Regions from separate parts of the Salinivibrio sp. IB282 genome, predicted to be linked through region 1. Evidence: predicted binding sites of a transcription regulator. Region 1 holds the regulator's gene; the other holds the start of a gene.
The links. The regulator CRP, encoded in region 1, controls carbon source genes, mostly activating them, when cyclic AMP is high. The targets are predictions, from matches to a motif close to TGTGANNNNNNTCACA.
Positions count from the first base shown of each region.

Region 1 (9,067 bases):
TTATACGGATGCATACCCAGTGACTCTAGCGTCTGCCTCCCGAGCTCAAGGGCCCCCAAAAAGGTTTCACGCGAGAATTGATCCACGCCCTGTGCCATCAATTGATAGGCCTCGACACGACTCCGCGCCCGCGCCATTACTTTAAGGTTAGGGAAATGGCGCGCACAAAGATCAACAATCTCCATCACTTCATCAGGCGAGTCGGTACAAATCACAATCGCTTCAGCGGTATGCGCGCCTGCCGCCCGTAATAAACTGAGCTGGGTTGCGTCGCCATAATACACTTCATAGCCAAAACGACGTAGCAGCTTAATTTGCGTCGGATCACGTTCTAATATGGTTACCCCAATTTTATTGGCGAACATCAACCGGCCTACCACCTGACCAAAGCGACCAAAACCGGCAATGATCACGCGCGCATCGGCCTGCTCAAACTGCCCTTGTGGTGGCGCTTCTTCAGGCTCATTAAACGTGCGAGCAAACCAGCGTTGTTGAAGCGTCAGCATTAAAGGCGTGGTCATCATCGACAAGCTCACCACCACCAACAAAAACGCGTTTAACTCTTGGTCAAGTAAGCCCTGGCTACGCGCTGCATTGAAAATAACAAACGCAAACTCTCCCCCTTGGCTGAGTAATACCGCCATTTGACTGCGCGCTTTTGGCACCACCCCAAAGGCACGCGCCAAGCCATAAAGCAGCAAGGTCTTCACCAAGATCAACGCCGCGACCGCTCCCAGTATGGCCAGTGGGTAGTCGAGCAATAGACCGAGATCAACGGTCATTCCCACTGCAATAAAGAACAGCCCAAGCAACAAACCTTTAAAAGGCTCAATCGCGGTTTCTAATTCATGACGGTATTCACTTTCCGCAAGCAATACGCCCGCAAGAAACGCCCCCAGCGCCATCGATAGGCCTAACGCTTGCATCGCCAGGGCAATCCCGATCACCAAGGCCAGCGAGGTCACTGTAAATAGCTCGGTGACGCCGCTCATGGCCACTAAACGAAACAGCGGACGCAGAAGGAAATGACCGCCCACCAGCAAAATACCAATGCCGACAAACATCCATAATACGTCGAGCCAACTGCCAGCACTGCCACCGGCCAACGCTGGGATCACAGCCAGTATCGGGATCACGGCGATATCTTGAAATAATAAAACGGCAAATCCAGATTGTCCGGTTTCGCTGCGCATTAAACGTTGGTCTTCGATGATTTTCATCGCAATCGCGGTAGAAGAAAGCGCCAGCCCCGCCCCGATCACCACGCCTTGTGGCAACGTGAGCCCAGCGAAGATACTTAATGACCCTATCACGATCCCGGTCAGCACCACTTGGCTACCACCAAGGCCGATAATAGGGCGCCACATTTTCAATAGCTTTTTAGGGTTAAGCTCCAAGCCAATCAGAAAAAGCAGCAGCACCACGCCAAATTCGGCAAAATGGAGAATCGCATCCACATCACGGACCAGGCCCAGCCCCCAGGGCCCGATCACTATGCCTGCCAGCAAATAGCCAAGCACCGAGCCCATACCCAAGCGCTGGGCAAGAGGAACCGCAATCACCGCCGCCAATAAAAAAACAAAGGCCACCGATAAGAGGTTGTTATCCATCCTCGCCTCCTTGGTGCGCCAATGGGTCAGCGAGCCAATCGGCATAAATCTCAGCAAACGCTTCGCGATCGGCATCGCCAACGCGGCGCGCCCAGTGCAAGACCAACGGTGGGATCCAATCCATCCGACATAATGAGGCGGTTAACTCAAAAGGCTGCAGTAGCTCGGCCATCGAATATTTGTTGTAACCTTGTTGACTAAACGCTTCGGCCGCTCCCCCGGTGGTCACCACAAAGCGGCAGGTTTTACCGGCCAACGCATCCCCGCCTTGCCCATGTGCAAACCCTTTCCCGAGCACCACATCTATCCACTCTTTCAACAGCGCCGGACAGGAATACATTTGCAGTGGATGCTGAAAGACCAACACATCGGCGTCAGTGACCAACGCGCGCTCATGATGGACGTCCACCACAAAATCCGGGTAGGCGGCGTAAATATCGTGCACGCTGACATGGGCCAGCGGCGTAATGGCCTCAATTAAACGACGATTGGCAACGGATTCATCGGGGTCGGGGTGAGCAAAAATCACCAGTACCTTGGGAAGAGAGGGGCTTTCAGCCTTATCTCGGGGCATAGGCTTCCTTGTCTTATGATTATGGTCAGAACGCAATCTGTTCATTTATTCCGTGTTTTTAACTTTAACACACAAACATGCCCCGTCTGTGTCTGACCAGTGGGATGACGCGGTAGAATTTGGCAATCCCGGTATCAAGCTGGTATAACGACCGCGCGACAATGCGCACCCATCAACCCGAGACAGACTGAGAAATCATGATTCGCTTCTCCGATATTCAACTGCTTCGAGGGGGTAAGCCCCTGCTTGACCACACTTCTGCCACTATCTCACCGGGCGACAAAGTCGGTCTGGTGGGCAAAAATGGCTGTGGCAAATCGAGTCTGTTTGCCTTGCTGCGCCATCAATTATCGTTGGATGCCGGCCATTGTGACTACCCGAGTCAGTGGCAGGTAGCATGGGTGGCGCAAGAAACCCCCGCGCTCGACAAAAGCGCGCTCGAGTACGTGATTGATGGCGACAGCGAATACCGCGCGCTACAGCAAGCCCTACGCGACGCCGAAGCCCGTGATGACGGTAACGCGGTGGCGATGTTACACGATAAATTGGATGCCATTGGTGGTTATACCATTGAAGCGCGTGCGGCCAGCTTATTAGATGGTTTGGGCTTTAGCCAACCACAAATCCACTGGTCACTCACCCAGTTCTCAGGTGGCTGGCGAATGCGGCTGAACTTAGCACAAGCGCTATTATGTCGCTCTGATCTATTGTTGCTCGATGAACCCACTAACCACCTAGATCTCGATGCGGTCATGTGGCTAGAAAAATGGCTACAGCAATATCCAGGTACCTTGGTGTTGATCTCTCACGACCGGGATTTCTTGGATCCTGTTGTCAATCGCATCATTCACATCGAGCATCAACAGCTCAATGAATACACGGGTAATTATTCCGACTTTGAGCAAATGCGCGCGCAAAAATTGGCCCAACAACAGGCGCAGTACGAAAAGCAACAAAAGCAAATTGCCCACATGCAATCGTATATCGATCGCTTTCGTTACAAAGCCACCAAGGCCCGCCAAGCGCAAAGCCGGATCAAAGCCCTTGAGCGGATGGAGAAGGTATTGCCCGCGCAATACGATAACCCGTTTAGTTTTACCTTCTTCACGCCGGACGCCTTACCCACCCCCATTTTAATGATGGACAAAGTGGCGGCGGGTTATGATAAGACACCTATTATTGAAAACATTCGCCTTAACCTGGTACCGGGGGCACGCATTGGCTTGCTGGGGCGCAATGGGGCGGGTAAGTCGACCCTGATTAAACTCCTCGCGGGCAGCTTACCCGCCATGGCCGGTGAATTAACCTATTCACAAGGGGTGAAAATTGGCTACTTTGCCCAACACCAACTCGATACGTTGCGCATCGACGATACGCCACTTCAGCACCTAAACCGGTTAGCCCCCACCACCGCTGAGCAAACCTTACGTGATTTTCTCGGCCGGTTTGGCTTTCAAGGCGACAAGGCGCTCGAGCCCATCGGGCCCTTCTCTGGAGGCGAAAAAGCCCGCTTGGTGCTCGCCTTATTGGTATGGCAAAAACCGAACTTACTGTTACTCGATGAGCCAACCAACCATCTGGACTTGGATATGCGCCAAGCGCTGACACTCGCCTTGCAGTCTTACGAGGGTGCGATGGTGATTGTCAGTCACGATCGCTTCTTGCTGCGCGCCACCACCGATGACTTGTATTTGGTCGACAATGGCGCAGTGCTACCCTTTGATGGAGACTTGAACGATTATCACCGTTGGCTGACCGATCAACAGCGCGCTGATCGCGCTGAGAGCAAAAAACAAGCGGCCGCGGAGAAAACGGCGCCGCAACAAACACAGGTGGATCGTAAAGCACAAAAACGCCGCGATGCCGAGTTACGTAAGCAAACCGCGCCTTTGCGGAAAAAAATTGACAATCTCGACACACAGATAGAACAACTCTCTGCCATTATCTCTGACGCAGAAAATCAGTTGGCGGACCCCGAGATTTACCACAGTGATAATAAGGCGCGGCTCACGGCGCAATTGCAACGTCAAGCGGATGCTAAATCGACGCTCGAAGAGGTGGAACAAGAATGGATGGAGCGACAAGAAGAGCTGGAAGCCCTGGAGGCGACATTCAATCAGGACTAACCCCTGGGATGGCGAATCCCGCCGACCTGTGGCAGTTTTGTTTACATCATTATGGCAAGCCCGAGGTAAAGCAAGCTTGCCTCAGGCTGCAAGACGAGCACCAAGGCAACGTGAATCTTGCCTTGTTACTCGCCTGGATTGAACAACACGGCTATGGGCTTGCGCCCGAGAGCCTCACACAACTGAAGCATGCGTTAAGCCGCTCTGAGCATTTGCTTATTGCCTATCGTCACCTTCGGCGAGAGTTGAAGCCGCGGGTCGGCAGTGGGCAGTACAAAAAAATGCTCAACTTTGAGCTCAGTTTAGAAAAATTCCAACAGCAAGATTTAGTCGATGCCCTCAATCGTCAAACCTGGCTCACGGACACCGCCTCTCCTCTCGCCTACTATTGCCGTCAGCTGTCACCATCAGCACGCAACCTATATACATCACTGAAGGTGACGCCCGCCGAGGAAGAGGGAAGCAACCATGATGACACCGTTTAAACCCATTCCCAGCGCGCGGAACGCGCACTTACAAACCTTGTTGCCTCGCTTTTTGCGTCGAGCCCCGCTTTTCACCCCTCGCTGGCAGCAATTTGATCTGCCTGATGGCGATTTTGTCGATCTGGCATGGACACATCAGCCGCAGCCTGGACAGCCGATTGTTGTTTTATTCCATGGCTTAGCAGGCAGTTTCGACAGCCCCTATGCCAACGGCTTGCTCGCGGCCTTCCAACGCCAAGGTTGGTGCGGCGTGGTGATGCACTTTCGCAGCTGCAGTGGCCGCCTTAATCGTGCCGCGCGAACCTATCACTCGGGAGAAACCCAGGACGCGCGTGCCTTCTTCACCCATTTACGTCAAACCTATCCAAAGAGTCAAATTGGCGCAGTCGGGGTCTCTTTGGGGGGGAACATGCTGGTGCGTTACCTGGCGGACTATCACGATGATCCCATCGTGGCCTGTGGTTGCGCCGTGTCGCCGCCACTTGACCTTGCCGCTTGCTCGATGCGTATCCAACAAGGCTTTTCCCGTATTTATCAAGCCTATTTGTTGCGCTCGATGCGCCAAACCCTAGCGGAAAAACTCACACGTCATCAGCAAGTGGGCCGATGGCACGCGGGGGAGCGCCCGACGATAAAAACCTTGTTCGAGTTTGACCAAACCGTGACTGCCCCGCTTCATGGCTTTGACGATGCGCACCATTATTATCACGCCTGTAGCGGCCTTTCCGTGCTTAATACCATTAAGACACCGTTGGCCATCATTCATGCCAAAGACGATCCTTTTATGACCGACGCGGTGATCCCAACCTCCCCATTACCCGCGAACATTGACTATCAACTCACTGAGCATGGCGGCCATGTTGGCTTTGTCGCCGGTAGTTGGCGCCAACCTCAGTTTTGGCTTGAGCAAGCGGTGCCTGGCTGGCTCGCCGCTTATTTGCCGCATGAGTCACTGAGTAAGTCGGCGCGTTAGCACCGTCAAAGGAAGCAAAGAGAACCACTGCATTGACTGGTATGATCGGGTAAAATGCGAGCTAATTCACAACATTCACATCAGGCATCCGAGGATGCCATCCTGAGATCACTAAAAGGTGATGTAGTATGATGGTTCCATGGCAGTCGATTCCTGACGAGACGCTGACAGCGTTAATCGAGCACTTTGTGTTACGGGAAGGAACCGATTATGGTGAGCAAGAAGTCAGCTTTGCACAAAAAGTGGATGATGTTCGCCAACAATTGCAATCCGGGGACGCCGTGATTGTATATTCCGAGTTGCACGAGACAGTGGATATTCGTCGTAAAACAGCACTCGGCTCTTAGCATCGCAGTACACGCCGTATCGCGATACAAATTCAGACTGAATGACAGGGCGCGTCATGTCGGCTAAACATCCTATTATTGCGGTCACCGGCTCATCAGGAGCCGGTACCACCACCACCTCGGAAGCCTTCCGAAAGATGTTCCAGATGATGAACATCAAAGCGGCCTGGCTAGAAGGGGATAGCTTTCATCGCTTTACCCGTCCTGAAATGGACGTCGAGATCCGTAAAGCACGTGAACAAGGCAAACATATCAGCTACTTTGGCCCCACGGCCAACGATTTCCCGCGGCTAGAGCAGTTTTTCCGTGAGTATGGTGAGCAAGGCACCGGGAAATATCGCCGCTATTTACATACCTTTGATGAAGCGGTGCCCTATAACCAAATGCCTGGCACCTTCACGCCATGGCAAGACTTAGCCGACAATACCAATGTATTGTTTTACGAGGGACTGCACGGCGGAGTGGTCGATGGTGATGTCAATGTTGCACAGCATGTCGATCTCTTGATTGGAATGGTGCCGATCGTCAACCTAGAGTGGATTCAAAAATTTGTCCGCGATACGCGCGATAGAGGCCACTCTCGTGAGGCGGTGACCGACTCGATTGTGCGCTCAATGGATGATTACCTGCACTACATCACCCCGCAGTTTTCTCGCACCCATATCAACTTTCAACGCGTGCCGACGGTAGATACCTCAAACCCATTAAATGCCAAAGGTATCCCGTCTTTGGATGAAAGTTTTGTGGTGATCCGCTTTCGTGGAATGAAAAACGTCGACTTCCCTTATCTGTTGCAAATGATCACCGGGTCGTTTATGTCACGGCATAACACCTTAGTGGTACCGGGAGGAAAAATGGGCTTTGCGATGGAATTGATCATCCGTCCATTGATCCAACAATTGATAGAAAAAGGCAAGATTGGCTAAGGCGTAGCGCATCCATGATGTATTACTTCTCAAGCCGTGATCTTAGCCACGTTTTTGCCAGATTTTTAGGCGGTTGGCCTAGATCAAAATCAAGAAATCACCAACAAAAAAAGATACACTCTTGTTAACATACAGTGAGCTTGTAGCCCGCGTTCAGACTTCGTATTCTGTGCAATGATCTGATGGGTTACCCCTCAGACAAAGATAGGACGTTGTTGCCGGGCAACACATGCAGAGGAAATAAGTTATATGGTTCCAGGAAAACCTCAAACAGACCCTACACTCGAGTGGTTCCTTTCACATTGTCATATTCATAAGTATCCGTCTAAAAGCACGCTTATCCATGCAGGTGAGAAGGCGGAGACCTTGTATTACATCGTGAAAGGGTCTGTGGCCGTACTGATCAAAGATGAAGAAGGCAAGGAAATGATCCTGTCTTACCTTAACCAAGGTGACTTCATTGGTGAGCTCGGACTTTTCGAAGAAGACCAAGAGCGCACTGCTTGGGTGCGCGCTAAATCACCGTGTGAAGTGGCAGAGATTTCATTTAAGAAGTTCCGCCAGCTCATTCAAGTGAATCCTGACATCTTAATGCGCCTGTCTTCACAAATGGCGCGTCGTTTGCAGGTAACGAGCCAAAAGGTCGGGGATCTCGCCTTCCTGGACGTCACAGGCCGCATCGCGCAAACCTTGTTGAACTTGGCTAAACAGCCGGATGCCATGACACACCCTGACGGTATGCAAATTAAGATCACTCGTCAGGAAATTGGCCAAATCGTCGGCTGTTCGCGTGAAACCGTGGGACGTATCCTCAAAATGCTGGAAGAGCAAAACCTCATTTCCGCACACGGTAAAACCATCGTGGTATACGGCACACGCTAATTGCGCCGCTCTCTGTATCACCAACCGACGCCCTGGCGTCGGTTTTTTTATCTCCGCTTTCTGGCAAGCGTCTGGATAACTTCTACACTCAAAACGATATGGTTAACATAAAACTAACAAGGTATCGTTTATGAAAAAACTCATGGTTTCTCTCACCGCCTTGGCGCTCTCTGTGCTTTCAGCCCATGCCGTGTCCAATACCACAATTGTGCACCCCGAGCCACGCGCTGGGTCGGCGCTTGATCTCTATGCCATTGAGCTGATTGAGTTTCTTGCCGAAAAATCAGGAGAGCCTGTCACCTTGCAAGCTTTTGACGGCCAAATTGGCTCTCAGTCTCGTAAGGTGGAAATGCTCAAGCAAGGCAAGCTCACTATCGACTGGCTGGGTGCCGACCGCACGCTGGAATCTGAACTGATCCCCATTCGCTATCCCGTGTTTCGTGGTCTACTCGGCCATCGCCTGTTTATTACCAACCAAACCACAGAGCCCCAACTCGCTCAGATAAGTAGCGCGGGTGATTTGCAGTCTCTTACCATGATTCAGGGACAGGGCTGGGCCGACGTCAAGGTGCTCAACTCAGCGGGATTTCGCGTACGCGAAATATCGAGCTTTGAAAATATTTTCAAAGTGGTTGATACAGGTCGTGCTGATCTCTTCCCGCGTGCCTTGATTGAGCCTTTTAGTGAATTAGCCGAGCGGCCACAATACGGTAATCTGTTAGTTGACCCGCACCTGATGCTGATCTATCGCTTCCCGATGTTCCTGTTTGTGTCTCCGCAACATGCTGACGTCGCCGACATGTTGAATGGTGCTTTTGAAGCGGCATACCAAGACGGATCATTTATTGAGTTTTTCAACAACGCTCCGCTGGTCAAAGAAACGTTTGAAAAAGCCAACATTGATGAACGCACCGTGATCCGGGTCGATAACCCGCATTTAAGCAACGAAACACAAGCGATTCCAGACACGTATTGGCTCGATATCGAGGCTGAATAGACGATAAAAAAGGGAGCATAGCATACGCTCCCTTTTCCCTATGATGTCGATTAAGCGATGTGTGGCGCACTAATGGGTGCTTTCAAAGATTTTGTCTGCCGAGGCAGCCACAAAACCTTGGTAAAGCTCACCATTGGGCAGAACATA
Region 1 is NZ_MUET01000043.1:5,224-14,290, forward strand. It holds gene kefB (glutathione-regulated potassium-efflux system protein KefB) at 1-1,610, opposite strand, end outside; gene kefG (glutathione-regulated potassium-efflux system ancillary protein KefG) at 1,603-2,184, opposite strand; gene BZG14_RS09940 (ABC transporter ATP-binding protein) at 2,382-4,310, shown strand; gene BZG14_RS09945 (TIGR02444 family protein) at 4,319-4,795, shown strand; gene BZG14_RS09950 (hydrolase) at 4,779-5,768, shown strand; gene BZG14_RS09955 (YheU family protein) at 5,897-6,115, shown strand; gene BZG14_RS09960 (phosphoribulokinase) at 6,172-7,041, shown strand; gene crp (cAMP-activated global transcriptional regulator CRP) at 7,291-7,923, shown strand; gene BZG14_RS09970 (hypothetical protein) at 8,054-8,920, shown strand; gene BZG14_RS09975 (DUF1338 domain-containing protein) at 8,990-9,067, opposite strand, start outside.

Region 2 (14,412 bases), on a different contig from region 1:
ACTGGATTGCCTAAGTGGGCTTGATAACCCTTGTATTGGCACGTTTGCTGATTTAGCGAACAGTAGGCGGCTGGCGCGACGGTTGAACTCGAAGCGGTCGAGAAAAAGCCAGATAGCCAAGAGGGAAGAAAAAAAGCCATCACTGCCAGCATTAAGAGACCGACAGTGATAAACAATGGGCGACTCACGGGTGATTGTGAGGGTGATATATGCATTATTTAGTCCTGCTTAGGCGAGAAACGCTCCAGCAATAATACCAGCACAAAGCCACCTATCATGGCAATGATGGCCAAGCTAACTTGTGCCGGGTGTCCCACGATTGCCTCGTACGCGCCCGGTAGAAGGTTATCTTGCATCAGAGGCACTTGCTCACCGGATGAGTTGGTACGCCATGTAAGCGTGTGTTTCCACGGCCAGATTTTACCTAGCGTGCCCAACATCAGGCCGGTCAGAAACGCGAGCGTTAGCGCGTAGTAGCGGCGCAGCAGCCATGACAACAGGTGCGAAAAGGTCAATAAGCCAGTCACCGCGCCCACCGCAAATAATCCCAGTAAGCCAAACTGCGTTTGATGAACCGCATCTAGGATCGGACTGTACATTCCCAGCAACAGCAGAATAAAACTGCCAGAGATCCCAGGCAAAATCATAGCGCAAATCGCGATGGCGCCGGCGAGAAAGACGGTGAGCGGCGAGGCGGTGAGCTGCAACGGGTTCGCAATAGTAATCCAATAGGCAAACCCGATCCCTAGCAGTGCGGCGAGAACGGTTTTAGGCCTTATTCTGGGGGCGGGCAATTGTTTGGCAATATGCAACGCTGAAGCGATGATCAAGCCAAAGAAAAACGACCACAGTGGGATCGGGTGATGGGTGAGCATCCAGCTTATCCCTTTGGCCAAACTGGCAATACTGGTCAGAATGCCGGCTAAGAGCACACAAAGAAAGGTGCCGTTGATATGGTGCCAGACGGCCTTGAACCCTTCCTTGCGCCAGAGTGTAAAAAGGCGCGGCGTGATACGCCGAATACTCTCAAGTAACTGGGTGTAGATACCAGTAATAAATGCGATGGTGCCGCCAGAGACACCAGGAACCACATCTGCAGCCCCCATCGCCATGCCTTTAAGGTAAGTTGAGACCAGGTTCTTGATCATAATGCTATTCATCGATAAAAAGCTAAGGGCTGCATTATACCGAGATGAATCGTCAGTGATAGGCCTGCTTATACTAGGACGACTAGTCGTCTTCGCCATTTAAATTTTGAAGAGCATCAGCTAGTGCCCTCACGCGTTCATTCGTTTGATCGACAAGGCGACGAATTTCGGCTGCAGACTCTCCAGAGCGTTGTGCCAATTGTCGTACTTCATCGGCGACCACGGCAAAACCTCGGCCCGACTCACCGGCCCGAGCTGCTTCAATAGCTGCGTTGAGCGCAAGTAAGTTTGTCTGTTCGGCGATGCCGTTTATTACACCAATAATTTGTTGTATTTCGCTGCTAGATGCTTCGACTTTTGTCATTTCCTTCTCCGTTACATCAACAGCTTGGGCTCTATTGGTCACATCAATACCGTAGGAGACGAGGTACACAGGGTTCCCTTCGGAGTCAAAAATGGGGGCGACGACAGTATCGAAACGGCGTTCGCTTCCGTCTGCAGCTGTAAACGGCAGTACTTCTTTTATTTGTTTACCCGAGAGCACATCGCTAAATGTCGGTTCTCCGAGCTTATTCTTGAGGTTGTTGCTTAGAATTTCTGAGTTCGACGATGTTTCTGCGCGTAAGTGGTCAAGCATGTACGAATTAAACGAATCAGGTGTACCGTCAAGACTCCACTGCATAATGCCGTTGCTGACACTGATCGCATCAAATCGACGTTCTGCCTCAAGTGATCGTTGTTTCGCTTCGGTGATATCAGCTTGAATAGAAATAAAGCTAGATAACTGTCCGTTATCATCAAAAATTGGATTGATAGAGACAGATATCCAATAGGCATCACCGTGTTTGTTATAATTAAGGAGCTCGTCGTAAAAGGGTTCGCGATTTTTTAGTTTTTGTGAGATTTTCGCGACAGTTTCGGTGTTAGTTCCTGGCCCTTGAAGCATGGTACCTGGTTTTTTGCCGCGCATTTCCGACATTGTATAACCTGTAAGTTTTTCAAACCCTTGGTTAACATAACGGGTATAGCCGTCAGCATCGGTAATGATGACTGAGTTATCTGTCTCATTTGCTACCATCGACAGCATTTTGAATTCTTCCCGACGCTCAACTTCCTCTGTGACGTCTTTGACAAACGCGGTGTACTGAATCTCGTCATCAAGTTCTATTTTAGATATTGAGAAACTTCCCCAACGGTTTTCACCATTTTTACGTACGAAAGGGACTTCGCGGGTGGAGCCCACAATTTTGTTGATACCGGTTCTTCGGTTTCGATTGACTAATTCATCATGCTCATGACGGTGTTGTTCAGGCACCAACATTTTTACGTTATGGCCTAGCATTTCGTCCCGAGAGTATCCCCACATTTGCTCAGCAGATTTATTAGCAAAGGTGATGCAGTTACGGCCATCGATAGTCACGACTGCATCTAGAGCTTGCTCGAGGGTTTGATGAACAATCTCTTGAGCTTGTTTTTGTGAAGAGATATCGTGAACAAATGCGGTGTAAGTAGATTTTCCAGCATGTTTAATATGGTTTAACGAGATGTTCACCCATACACGAGTTCTATCTTTTCTTTCTAACTGTACATCGCGAGATGTTCCGACGATGCGATTTTCTTGGGTCGTACGGTGATGATTAATGAACCCGTCATGACTGCCCCGAATTTCTTCTGGAACCAGCATTTTGACGTTGTGACCTAATACTTCATTGCGTTGATAACCCCACAGCGATTCAGCAGCATCGTTGAAATAGATAACATCATTTTTTTCGTCGATGGTCACGATAGCGTGTATCGACTGATCCAGTGTTTTTTTATAACGTCCATCAACGACCAAATCTTTTAACATTCACTTATTCCTTATTGACCGCTCACACTCCTCGGTGACTATTGATGAGTGTGATGTCAGTTCCAATTAGAGAGAAATACCGTATCACATCCTGTACTCGGGTGTTGAGTGAACCGATCAGCGTTTATGCCAATAGCAACACAAAAAACGAGGAAATACTGTCAAAGCGTATTCAAGCGTTGATATCACTATAAATAACGCGAGCGCGGGCCAGAAAACTCGTGTATTTAACGGCTTTTTAAAGGAAGGCTAGGTTGATGATGATGGCGTTAAGCCTGTATGTCCGGGCGGCAAGTGGAGTGGGGGAGCCGGACTCCCCCAAATGATGGTTAAGGCTGTTGAGGTTTCTCGAACACGGCGACGGACCAAGCGGGTACAGTGAGTTTGCCGTTGGTCACTTGAGCGGGCTGTTGGTTATACGCTATCGAGCCGTTGCCCGCATTGGCTTGCAAGCTGTGAAGCTGATAGCCGGTGGCGTCGATGTTGGCAAAGTCATTGACCGCCGCGCCTGAGGCATTGATCGCGACGATAATCCCGTCACGCGTTGCATCCATCGTGCTGTCGAGCAGACTGCCACTGTTATCAATTTTCATCACAATTAGCCCTGAAATTTGTGAGGCGCCTGTATTGTGAAAGCTGACACGTTGGTTGATCACGCTGCCTTGGCCCAGATTGAACAGCCCTGACGACGTACGCAGCGCCACCAGCTCATTAAAGTAGCTGTCCATGTTGCTGATTGCCTGTGGCGTTGGTTTGGCCTCGTTGTTGTGGTTGGCAATCACGGTTTCAATCATCGGCCAGTTGTAGCCGTCTTTATCTTCACGCGGCAGCCCTTGATCCCACTGCGTGGTTTGTTGGGTAAAGTCGACGCGGTTATACCAATCGCCCGAATCATATGAGTCACGCTGCATGGATTTTGAACGAAGCATCTCGCTGCCCATGTGAATAAAAGGCACCCCTTGTCCCAACAGTGCAGTGGAGAGTGACACGGCCTGGGCACGGACGCGTGTCGCGAGCGGCATGGCGTAAGGGAATTTGTATTGATTGTTATCCCACAAGGTTTGGTTGTCGTGCTTGGAGACATAGTTTTGGATCTCCCAAGCATCTTGTGCGTAGCCAGCCGGTTGACCGTTGTAATCGACCTCGTCGCCTCGGACCGTATCTCCATTGGCAATTTGTAACTGAAAATCTTTTAAATTACCCGCCATACCCAAACGGACTAAATCGGCGTTATGCAGGGCACTGGCTCTTTCCCCGTTGCTTTGCTGTTGCAGATCATTGGGCGCGACCCATTGACCATTACCAAAGCCTTGGTTTTTACGCAGGTACTCGCCGCCATCGAATGGACCGCCGCCACGAACCGCATCACGAAGTCGGTCAGAAAACGAACCAATACCTGTGCCGGCCAGGTTTGCTTGGGTGGCTTGGACAAACTGGCGATCGTTGGCGACTTCTTCCAACCTTCACCATGATAGTCGCGATGGCAACCGATGCGCCGAGCGGTTGCAAAAAGTGAGTGCGCTTCATTGATTATTCCTCATGTGTCAATACTGAGGCGCAGCATACTGAAGGGCGACACCTACCATGCGTGATCGGGTTAAAACTCAGCGTGTTATGGCAGAAAAGATGATGAAATTCAGTAAAGTATCACGAAAAGTAGGGGGAGAGCGAAAGACCACTACGCCCCCGAAAAGTCTGGGGGCGTAGGCATAGATGACTAGTTACCCATAAGCTGAAGGAGGTTTTCGGCGGTGACGACCGCTTCTTTACGGTTAGCAATATTGAGCTTTTGGTAAAGGTTACGGATATGGGTTTTGATGGTGGTACCGGCGACATCCAGTTCATGAGCAATTTGCTCGTTACTAAACCCGGAATAAATCAAGCCGAGCACTTGCCATTCGCGTTGCGTCAGGGAGCTGGTTCGCACCAGCTCTGGCACGTTAGGGTGCTTGACCAGTTTTTCGACAAAGGCTTCATCAAAGTGGGTGGAGCGTGAGCGCTGATGGCTGGCGATTTCTTTTAATAGCTGCTGTGCCCGGTGGCGCTCTAATGCGCCGAGCGCATGTTGTTCAATCAACGCGTGCAGCAATGATGAGAGCGCATCACCTTCGATTAAAAAGTTACCCATCATCCCGGTTTGATTGGTTAGGATCAGGGCATCTTGCAAGAGACTTTTGGCGTATTCCGTCTCTTGCACTTTACTGGCGAGCACGGCCTCGACGATGAGATTGCGGTTTTTATCCGTCACTAAGTTGGCCCGGTTCGCTTCGCGGCGCAGAAAATCGACCGCTTGACGTGCTTGATCATACTGACCCAAATGCAGGTGCGCGCGGGCAATGTTTCGCCACTGAAGCTGGCTAAAGTGGTTGCAGGCGGTCGCGGGGCGAACGGCTTGATGTAACCACTCATCCATATTGGTCAGTTCGTTTTTGGCGTGCCAATAGAGCAATAGCGAGAGTGACGCGTTAGCGGTCCAATCAACATGATAAACAGACTCTCGTAGAAGGTGCTCTATGTGCTCAATGCTTTTGGCCGCTTTATCTAACTCACCGCGACTAACAGCCACGCGCGCGAGCATAGAGTAGCTATGCAAATGCTTGCTCGGCGGTTGGTTTTCCAAAACCTGTAGCCCCTTATACGCACAGGCTTCAGCTTCATCCAGTCGGTTCCAACACCAGAGTATTTGGGCGCGAAGCCGTAGAGCAAATTCATGTAAAGGAACTTGGTGCAATTGCTGATCTTCAATGAGCTGATCGGCGCTGTCGAGCAACTCAAACGCGGCTTGCACATAGCCTTGTGCCAGGAGAATTTCACTTTGCTGTAAAATGGCCCACAGCGCTTGGTGATATACCTGATGCTGGCGCGCTAACTTTTCCGTTTGTTGCATCATGGATAAAGCGCGATCCAGTTCGCCGAGCACATGATTCACCTCGCCAACCACGGAAGTCGCGACAATACGTCCTCGGTAATTGGCGCTATCGAGTTGCTCGAGTGCTTTTTCTGCCAGCTGCATCGCTTGCTCAGGCTCATTCGCATTAATGGCTACTTGGGCAAGCAGGGCATTGGCATTGCCTTGGTAATCAATATCCAGTGGAATGTCGCGGGCTTGATACGCCTTTTCGGCACTGGCCAATAACTCGCCAACTTCGTGATACCTGTGTTGGCTTTGTGCTAACCAAGCACGCAGTAAGCTCAAATTGGGGTATTGGTATAAAAGCTCATCACTGAGCTTGATAATCGCGGATGCGAGTGTGGATAGTTCGCCACGATTGAACATACGCCAGCCGTGTTGATTGAGAATATCGGCCAGCAACGCATCGTCTTTGGCATAGCGTGCGTGGCGCAAGGCTTGATGAGGGGACTGCAGCTTTAGCCAAGCCAGTGCCGCGTGTCGATGCAAGGTTTGTTGCTGGTGGGGGATCCTGGCTTGGCGCTCGTGGGCCAAAAACTCCGCGAATAAATGGTGAAACCGGAACCAATTGTTATCCCCCTCCAGCGCATAGATAAACAAACCATAGCGATTCAGTGACTCAAGCATGCCCAGGGCGTCTTCTCGCTCGGTCAAGGCGAAAACCAGTTCATCATTGAACATTTCTAACACTGAGACTTTCATCAGAAACTGACGTGTCTCCGTGTCAAGCAAGTCGAAGACTTCTTCCGCTAGATAGTCCCAAAGATGGGCATGGTTAAATTCTGCACACGAGGCGGCGCTTTGCATTAGCGTGCGTTTTTGGTGCTGCGCTTGAATGGCGATCAGTTGCAGCGCGGATGGCCAACCTTCGACGTAGGTACATAAGGCATTCGCGGTCGATTCATCGACGCCATCGTCGATACGTTGGTTGAAAAACCGGGTTGTCTCTTCGTTATCGAACGCGAGAAGCTCGTTGCCTATCTCGATCATCAGGTCTCGCACGCGTAAGTTCGCGGTGCCCAGTGGTGGGTTAGCGCGTGACGTCACCACTAACGTGAGGTTCTCTGGCATGTGCTTGATGAAAAAGCGCATCGCTTCATGGATTTCTTCGTTATCAACCAGTTGATAGTCGTCCAGCACCAAATAGCTGGTGGCGTGAAATCCGGCCAGTTCGGCAAAAACATCAGACAAGAGCGCACGAAGTGATGAGAATTGGCGTTTTTCCGCCAGTTTTATCGTATTAGCGCAGCCTTCTTGGGTGGCTTGGTGCAACGCTTGTAATAAATAGTTTATGAAGCGAAAGCTGTCGTTATCACTGTCATCAATGCTAAACCAACCGACATTGGGTTGATCGGCGAGCCACTGGGCAGCCATGGTGGTTTTGCCATAACCGGCCGGAGAGCGAAACAGCACCAGCTTATAGTGGGGGGCTTGTTGTAAAATATCGAGCACACGCGGGCGCAATATCGCGTTATAAAGCCGTCCAGGCCGAGTCAGCTTTGATGGGATCCACATAAGACACTGTCCTTCACTACAAATGCGGTGCGTCATCTTTGGTGCGCACCTCTGTCCTGATTGCAGTGTATGTAACTTCAAAGACACAAACTATGATCTATCCCTGATCTCTTAACGGGTGCCCTAATTTAGTGCAACTACGCCTTATAATTGTGATAAATGTCACTCAATTGCCTTTTTCTTGGCTTTTTTTATCGTCGGTGTACACATTCATGTTGGTTTGTCAGGGTTTAATTTGCGCTAGCGCACAAAAATCACCAAAAGCTAGACGGTTTTTTTCATCGCCGGCTTAGACAGGCTTTTGTCTCATAGCGTGATGAAGATCACCAGTCAGTGGGCTGTGCTTCATTTTGATGAGAGCCCGCTCACTGTTGATGTGTGACCTGGCTCTCTACGCCCTGTGGTCTCCTCCTTTGATGAGAACGACGTGGGAGGATGTTTGCCGTGCTCGGGTTGGGCAGGATGACTAACCATCAAGGTTTCATTCCATTATCGAGAGCAACGACATGACACCAAAACAGCAACATGCGTTTGATAAAAGTGCGTTTAAAATCAGTATGGTTCAACACTTAACCCAGCTAGGTCACGCACCAGATACTGCTCAACTGCGTGATTGGTACCTCGCGCTTGGCCGCGCATTAGCCGAACACACGACGAGTGACTTGGTGGCCACTGAACACGATCAAGCCATTAAACAAGCGAAAAGTGTTAACTATTTATCCCTCGAGTTTTTGATTGGTCGTTTAACCGGGAACAACCTGATTAGCATGGGCTTGTACGATGCTATCGCCGATGCCGTGAGTGAGCTTGGGCTTGGGTTAACGGATTTACTCGAACAAGAGCGTGATCCGTCTCTGGGTAATGGCGGCTTGGGACGTCTGGCGGCCTGTTTTATGGACTCTTTGGCGGCACAGCAGTATCCGGCAGTGGGTTACGGATTACATTATGAATATGGGCTTTTCCGTCAGTCTTTTCATGAAGGGGCGCAGCAAGAGGCTCCTGATGCATGGCGCGAACCGGAAGGCTACCCATGGGAACTGGTACGTCCTGAATTATCCCAAATTATCGGCTTTTATGGTCATGTTGAGGTCGTTGAAGAAGCAGGGCATACCTATCGCCAATGGGTGCCAAGCTTGAAAATCCAGGCAATGCCTTGGGACTTACCCATTGTCGGTTACCAAAGTAACACCGTTTATCCATTGCGTTTGTGGGAAGGTCGAGCACTGACACCGTTCGCGCTTGATGCTTTTAATGCGGGCGAGTATACCCATGCGCAGCAAGCAGATATTGATGCGGGTAACCTGTCTAAAGTCCTTTACCCCAACGATAACCATGATTCGGGCAAGACGCTGCGCTTGATGCAGCAGTACTTCCACAGTGCCGCCTCGGTCGCAGATATCCTCCGTCGTCACCTAGAGGCAGGTCATGCTCTAGCGGCGTTGCCAGAGTATGAAACCATTCAATTAAACGACACCCACCCCACCATCGCGATTCCTGAGCTGATGCGCGTATTGCTGGATGATTATCGTCTGGGCTGGGATGAGGCGTGGTCAATCGCCAGTCGTACTTTTGCTTACACTAACCACACCTTACTGCCCGAAGCGCTGGAAACCTGGAGTGAGGCGTTGATTGCGCGCTTGCTGCCGCGTCATATGGAGATCATTTTTGAGATTAACCATCGCTTCATGCAAGAGGTAGAAGCGAAGTGGCCCGGCGATGTGGCGAAAAAGCAGGTGTTGTCAGTGATTGACGACAAAGGTGAGCGCATGGTGCGTATGGCGAATCTTTGTGTGGTTGGCTCTTATGCGGTAAATGGCGTTGCGGCGTTGCACTCTCAGTTAGTTAAGCGTGATTTATTCCCAGAATTTGATGCGCTATATCCGGGCCGCATTCAAAATGTGACCAATGGCATCACACCGCGTCGCTGGTTGAAGTTCTGTAACCCTGACTTGTCCAACTTGATCAGTGAAAAAATCGGTGAGCAGTGGCCAGCGCAATTAGAGCAACTCGAGCAGATTGCTCAATACGCCGATGATACTGCGTTTCAAAAGACATTCATGGATGTCAAAAAGCGCAACAAGCAGCGTTTGGCAGGATGGGTCAAAGAGCACCTCGATATTGCCCTCAATACCGATGCGATTTTTGAYGTACAAATTAAGCGTCTGCATGAATATAAGCGTCAGCACTTGAATCTATTGCATGTGATTTCGCTCTATCAGCGTTTGCTTAACGAGCCAAACTTTGACATGGCGCCACGAGTGGTCTTTTTTGCCGCGAAAGCCGCGCCTGGCTATGAATTAGCAAAATCGATCATCTATGCAATTAATAAGGTCGCTGAAACCATTAATAATGATCCACGGGTCGGTGACAAGCTCAAGGTCGTCTTCATTCCTGATTATCGTGTCAGCATGGCAGAAATCATTATTCCGGCTGCCGATGTGTCTGAGCAGATTTCTATGGCCGGTAAAGAGGCGTCTGGCACGGGTAACATGAAAATGGCACTCAACGGCGCGCTTACCATCGGCACCATGGATGGCGCTAACGTGGAAATCCGTGAAGAAGTGGGTGACGATAATATCTATATCTTCGGCTTAGATGTTGATGGTGTCACCGAATTACGCCAAAAAGGCTATCAGCCTGAAGCGGTCTATCACAGCCAGCCCCTATTGAAGGCCGCTTTGGATAGTTTGCTGGATGAGACGTTCACGCCAGGTCAGCCAGGGGCCCTGCGTCCTGTGTTTGACAGCGTGATGGGTAGCGGCGACCCGTACCTGTGTTTGGCTGACTTTGCCGATTACGTGCGCGCACACAATGACATTGACCGTGATTACCGTGACGCGTCGCAATGGGCACGTAAAGCGATTCTGAACACCGCGCTGGTCGGTAAGTTTAGCTCAGACCGCTCAATTCGCGATTACGTTAATAACATTTGGCAGTTAGAAGCGATTAAGCGCTAATTGCAATATAACGGGTTAACAACCTTATCGGTGGCAAGGAATGAGCCTTGCCACCTAACAATAATGACAACAATATTGCCCAATAAAAGAAGGGGGCAGACCCCTCGGAGAAAGCGATGAAAGAATCTGCATTGAAGACAGTCGCACAAATGGCCAACCTCGCTGATCGCTATATCAGTGCATGGGGCTCAGAAGCGGCTGTGCCGGACAGTACCTTACATGACTTACTAACGTCACTTGGCTATGACACACGAAACGACGAGGCGTTATTGGCGTCGGCGGAGAAAAAACACAAAGCGGATGTGCTCGCCCCTGTGCAGGTGGTGCAGGAGAATGAGCCGGTTGAAATTGCGCTTCATTTAGGTACCAGTGCGCGAGAAAGTGACTTTAGTTGGCGTTTGGAAACCGAACAGGGCGAATGCTTTGAAGGTTACTTACAGTCACAAATCGTTCGCGATGAGCGCAGTAATGGTGGCCCATTGGTGTTTAGCCTGCCTTGCTCCCTACCGTGGGGCTATCACCGCCTTTCCGTGATACGTAAACGGCGCAAAGCCCCGTATCAAATGACACTCATCATGGCGCCCACCCAATGTTATAAGCAGCCAGAATTGGATCAACACAAGAAAATGTGGGGGCCGAGTATTCAGCTCTACACACTGCGTACCCCTCACAACTGGGGGATTGGTGATTTTGGCGATCTCAAACAATTGGTTAGTGAGCTTGCCTCGCGCGGCGCTGACTTTGTTGGCCTTAACCCTATTCATGCGTTGTTCCCTGCCAATCCAGAAGCCGCGAGCCCGTATAGTCCGTCATCACGCCGCTGGCTTAATCTTTTGTATATTGATGTGAGCAACGTTCGAGAGTTTTGTTTGAGCGCCCGTGCCCAGCAACTCGTGGGCAGTGCCGAATTCCAGCGTCGCCTGCAAGCAGTACGCGACACGCATTGGGTCGATTATAGTGAAGTCGCCGCCTTAAAGATGGCCGTACTACCGCTTTTATTTCAAGAGTTTAAGCAACGCGAACTACTGCAACAGACACGACGTGGCCGTGCGTTTTTAGACTTTATTGAGCAAGGGGGAGAGAGCTTAAAACAGCAAGCGACGTTTGATGCGTTGCACCAGTATTTACGGGCCGATGATCCTCACGCTTGGGGTTGGCCGGTGTTTCCTGAAAAATATCGCCGTTATGAAAACGCGGCGACGCAAGCATTTATCGAGCAGCATAGCGATGACATTCAACTGTACATGTATCTACAGTGGATTGCCGAAGGTCAAATGGAAGAGGTACAAGCCATTGCTGAAGAGCAGGGGATGTCGCTGGGCTTGTACCGTGATCTTGCTGTTGGGGTGTCAGACGCGGGAAGCGAAACCTGGTCGGATAATTCACCGTTAGTGTTGGATGCTAGCATTGGTGCACCGCCGGATGTGTTGGGACCGCGGGGACAAAACTGGGGCTTGCCGCCATTTGATCCGCAAGCGCTGCAACACACCGGTTACCATGCCTACATCGAATTGCTACGTGCCAACATGCGTCATTGTGGGGCGTTGCGTATCGATCATGTACTGGGCTTGCTGCGCTTATGGTGGATCCCTAAAGGGAAAAATGCTACCGAGGGCGCTTACTTGTACTATCCCGTTAAAGACATGCTCGCGATTTTATCGCTTGAGTCGCATCGTCATCAGTGCAGTGTGATTGGTGAGGACTTGGGGACGGTACCCGATGAAATTGGCGCGTTACTTGCGGATGCGGGCGTGCATTCCTACAAGGTATTCTTCTTTGAAACCTCAGAAGAGGACGGTGGCTTTATTTCTCCGGCGCATTACACCGAGCAAGCGATGGCGACGCTTGCCACCCATGATATGCCAACGATTCGTGGTTTTTGGCATTGCGACGATTTAAAGCTGGGGCAAGAGTTAGGCCTATACCCAGATGAAGCGCAACTCCAACAATTGTTTGATGATCGCTTAAAAGCCAAACAAGGCATATTAGACAGTGTAAGCTGGCACGGCATGCTACCGGATGGCGTGGGGGCTGATGCGCGCTATGTGCCGATGGATGGCCACTTGTGCCGCGCATTGCAATTGCATGTTGCCGCCGGCCAATCGGCGCTGTTAAGTGTCCAGTTGGAAGATTGGTTGGAAATGGAGAAACCGGTCAACATCCCAGGCACGGTGGATGAGTATCCTAACTGGCGACGTAAACTCTCAGTGAACCTAGATACGTTGTTTAGCCGCGAAGAGTTAAATCAACTGGCGAAGGATCTTTCGCGGGTACGCTTACACGCGAGTCGTCTATCCGTTTGATCGCCTGATCACCACGCGACCACGCTCTATCCTTAGTGCTAGCCAACACGCATGGGATGGAGCGTTTTTCTATAAGGAGCCTTCTGTGTCACATTCCTCTTCCTCGATGACACCATATTATACGCACCCCGATCACTACGACATCGATCTCGCGGCCTTGCACAATCCTCGCTATGCGCATCAGCTCATGGGTGCGCATCCTATGACCTTGCCGGTTAACGGTGAGCCTATTGAAGGCGTGCGTTTTATTGTCTTTGCCCCTCATGCGCAATCGGTCAGCGTGATTGGCGATTGGAACCAATGGCAAGCTGATACCGCCTTGATGACGCCCATTGAAGATGGCTTTTGGGTCGGGTTTATTGCTCACCTTAGCATGCAGCAGCGCTATAAATACGCCCTAACGGGGCCTGATGGACAGTGCTTACCGCACAAAGCCGACCCTTACGGGGCGTATGCCGAGCAATACCCGTCCTTTGCCTCTCTGACCTATGATCAACATGCTTATCAATGGCACGACCAGCACTGGCAAGCGCGTCCCGTCACCGAAAAACACACGCAAGCGTTATCGTTTTATGAGCTTCACCTCGGCTCCTGGCAGCGAGATGCATCGGGTCAGTGCCCAGGCTATCGTGAGCTTGCTGACCGTCTCGTTCCTTACTTGGTAGAAATGGGTTATACCCATGTGGAGCTAATGCCAGTCAGTGAGCATCCGTTTTATGGTTCCTGGGGTTATCAGCCGGTTGGCCTGTTTGCGCCGACCAGCCGCTATGGCTCGCCAGATGATTTTAAGTATTTTGTCGACCAGTGCCATCAAGCGGGTATTGGTGTGATCCTTGACTGGGTGCCGGGGCATTTCCCTACCGATGATCACGGTTTAGCCTTTTTCGATGGCACTCCGCTATATCATGACCCCGACCCACGACGTGGCTGGCACAACGACTGGCATTGTCATCTCTACGATATGAGTAAAGAGCATGTGCGCCGCTTTTTGGTGAATAACGCCTTGTATTGGCTTGACCAGTTTCACATCGATGGCCTGCGTGTCGATGCCGTCGCGTCGATGCTGTATCTCGATTACTCGCGCGAGCAGGATCAATGGGTCCCCAACGTGGATGGCGGCAACGAGAACTATGATGCCATCGCTACCTTAAAGTGGATGAACGAGTCTGTTTATCATTATTTCCCAAATGCGATGACCATTGCCGAGGAATCGACGACATTTCCGGGAGTATCGGCACCTACTTATGCCGGCGGACTTGGGTTTGGGTTCAAATGGAATATGGGCTGGATGCATGACAGCCTCAGTTATATCCGTGAAGAGTCGGTGTATCGATGCTATCACCACGACACGCTAACATTTCCATTGGTTTATGCGTTTGGCGAGAATTACGTATTGCCACTGTCGCATGATGAAGTGGTTTATGGAAAAGGTTCGTTGATCGGTAAAATGCCCGGTGACGAGTGGCAGCAAACCGCCAACTTACGTGCCTTTCTTGGGTATATGTATGGTCAGCCAGGTAAAAAGCTTAACTTTATGGGGGCGGAGATCGGTCAGACCGCAGAGTGGAACCATGACAGTCAGCTTGAATGGCATTGGCTACAATACGGTCGCCATCAAGGTATCCAAGCATGGGTGAAAGCGCTGAACCACCTGTATGTCTCAACGCCGGCACTGCATCGCCTCGACTGCGATCCGGCAGGGTTTGAGTGGCGATTAAAAGACGCTGCC
Region 2 is NZ_MUET01000021.1:23-14,434, reverse strand. It holds gene BZG14_RS06600 (hypothetical protein) at 1-215, opposite strand, end outside; gene BZG14_RS06595 (DUF368 domain-containing protein) at 219-1,148, opposite strand; partial or broken gene BZG14_RS16000 (PAS domain S-box protein) at 1,318-2,997, opposite strand; partial or broken gene BZG14_RS06585 (alpha-1,6-glucosidase domain-containing protein) at 3,327-4,504, opposite strand; gene malT (HTH-type transcriptional regulator MalT) at 4,715-7,423, opposite strand; gene BZG14_RS06575 (glycogen/starch/alpha-glucan phosphorylase) at 7,930-10,380, shown strand; gene malQ (4-alpha-glucanotransferase) at 10,497-12,683, shown strand; partial or broken gene glgB (1,4-alpha-glucan branching protein GlgB) at 12,625-14,412, shown strand, end outside.
Region 2: the regulator CRP is predicted to act here: its motif matches at 7,778-7,793, upstream of BZG14_RS06575 (glycogen/starch/alpha-glucan phosphorylase).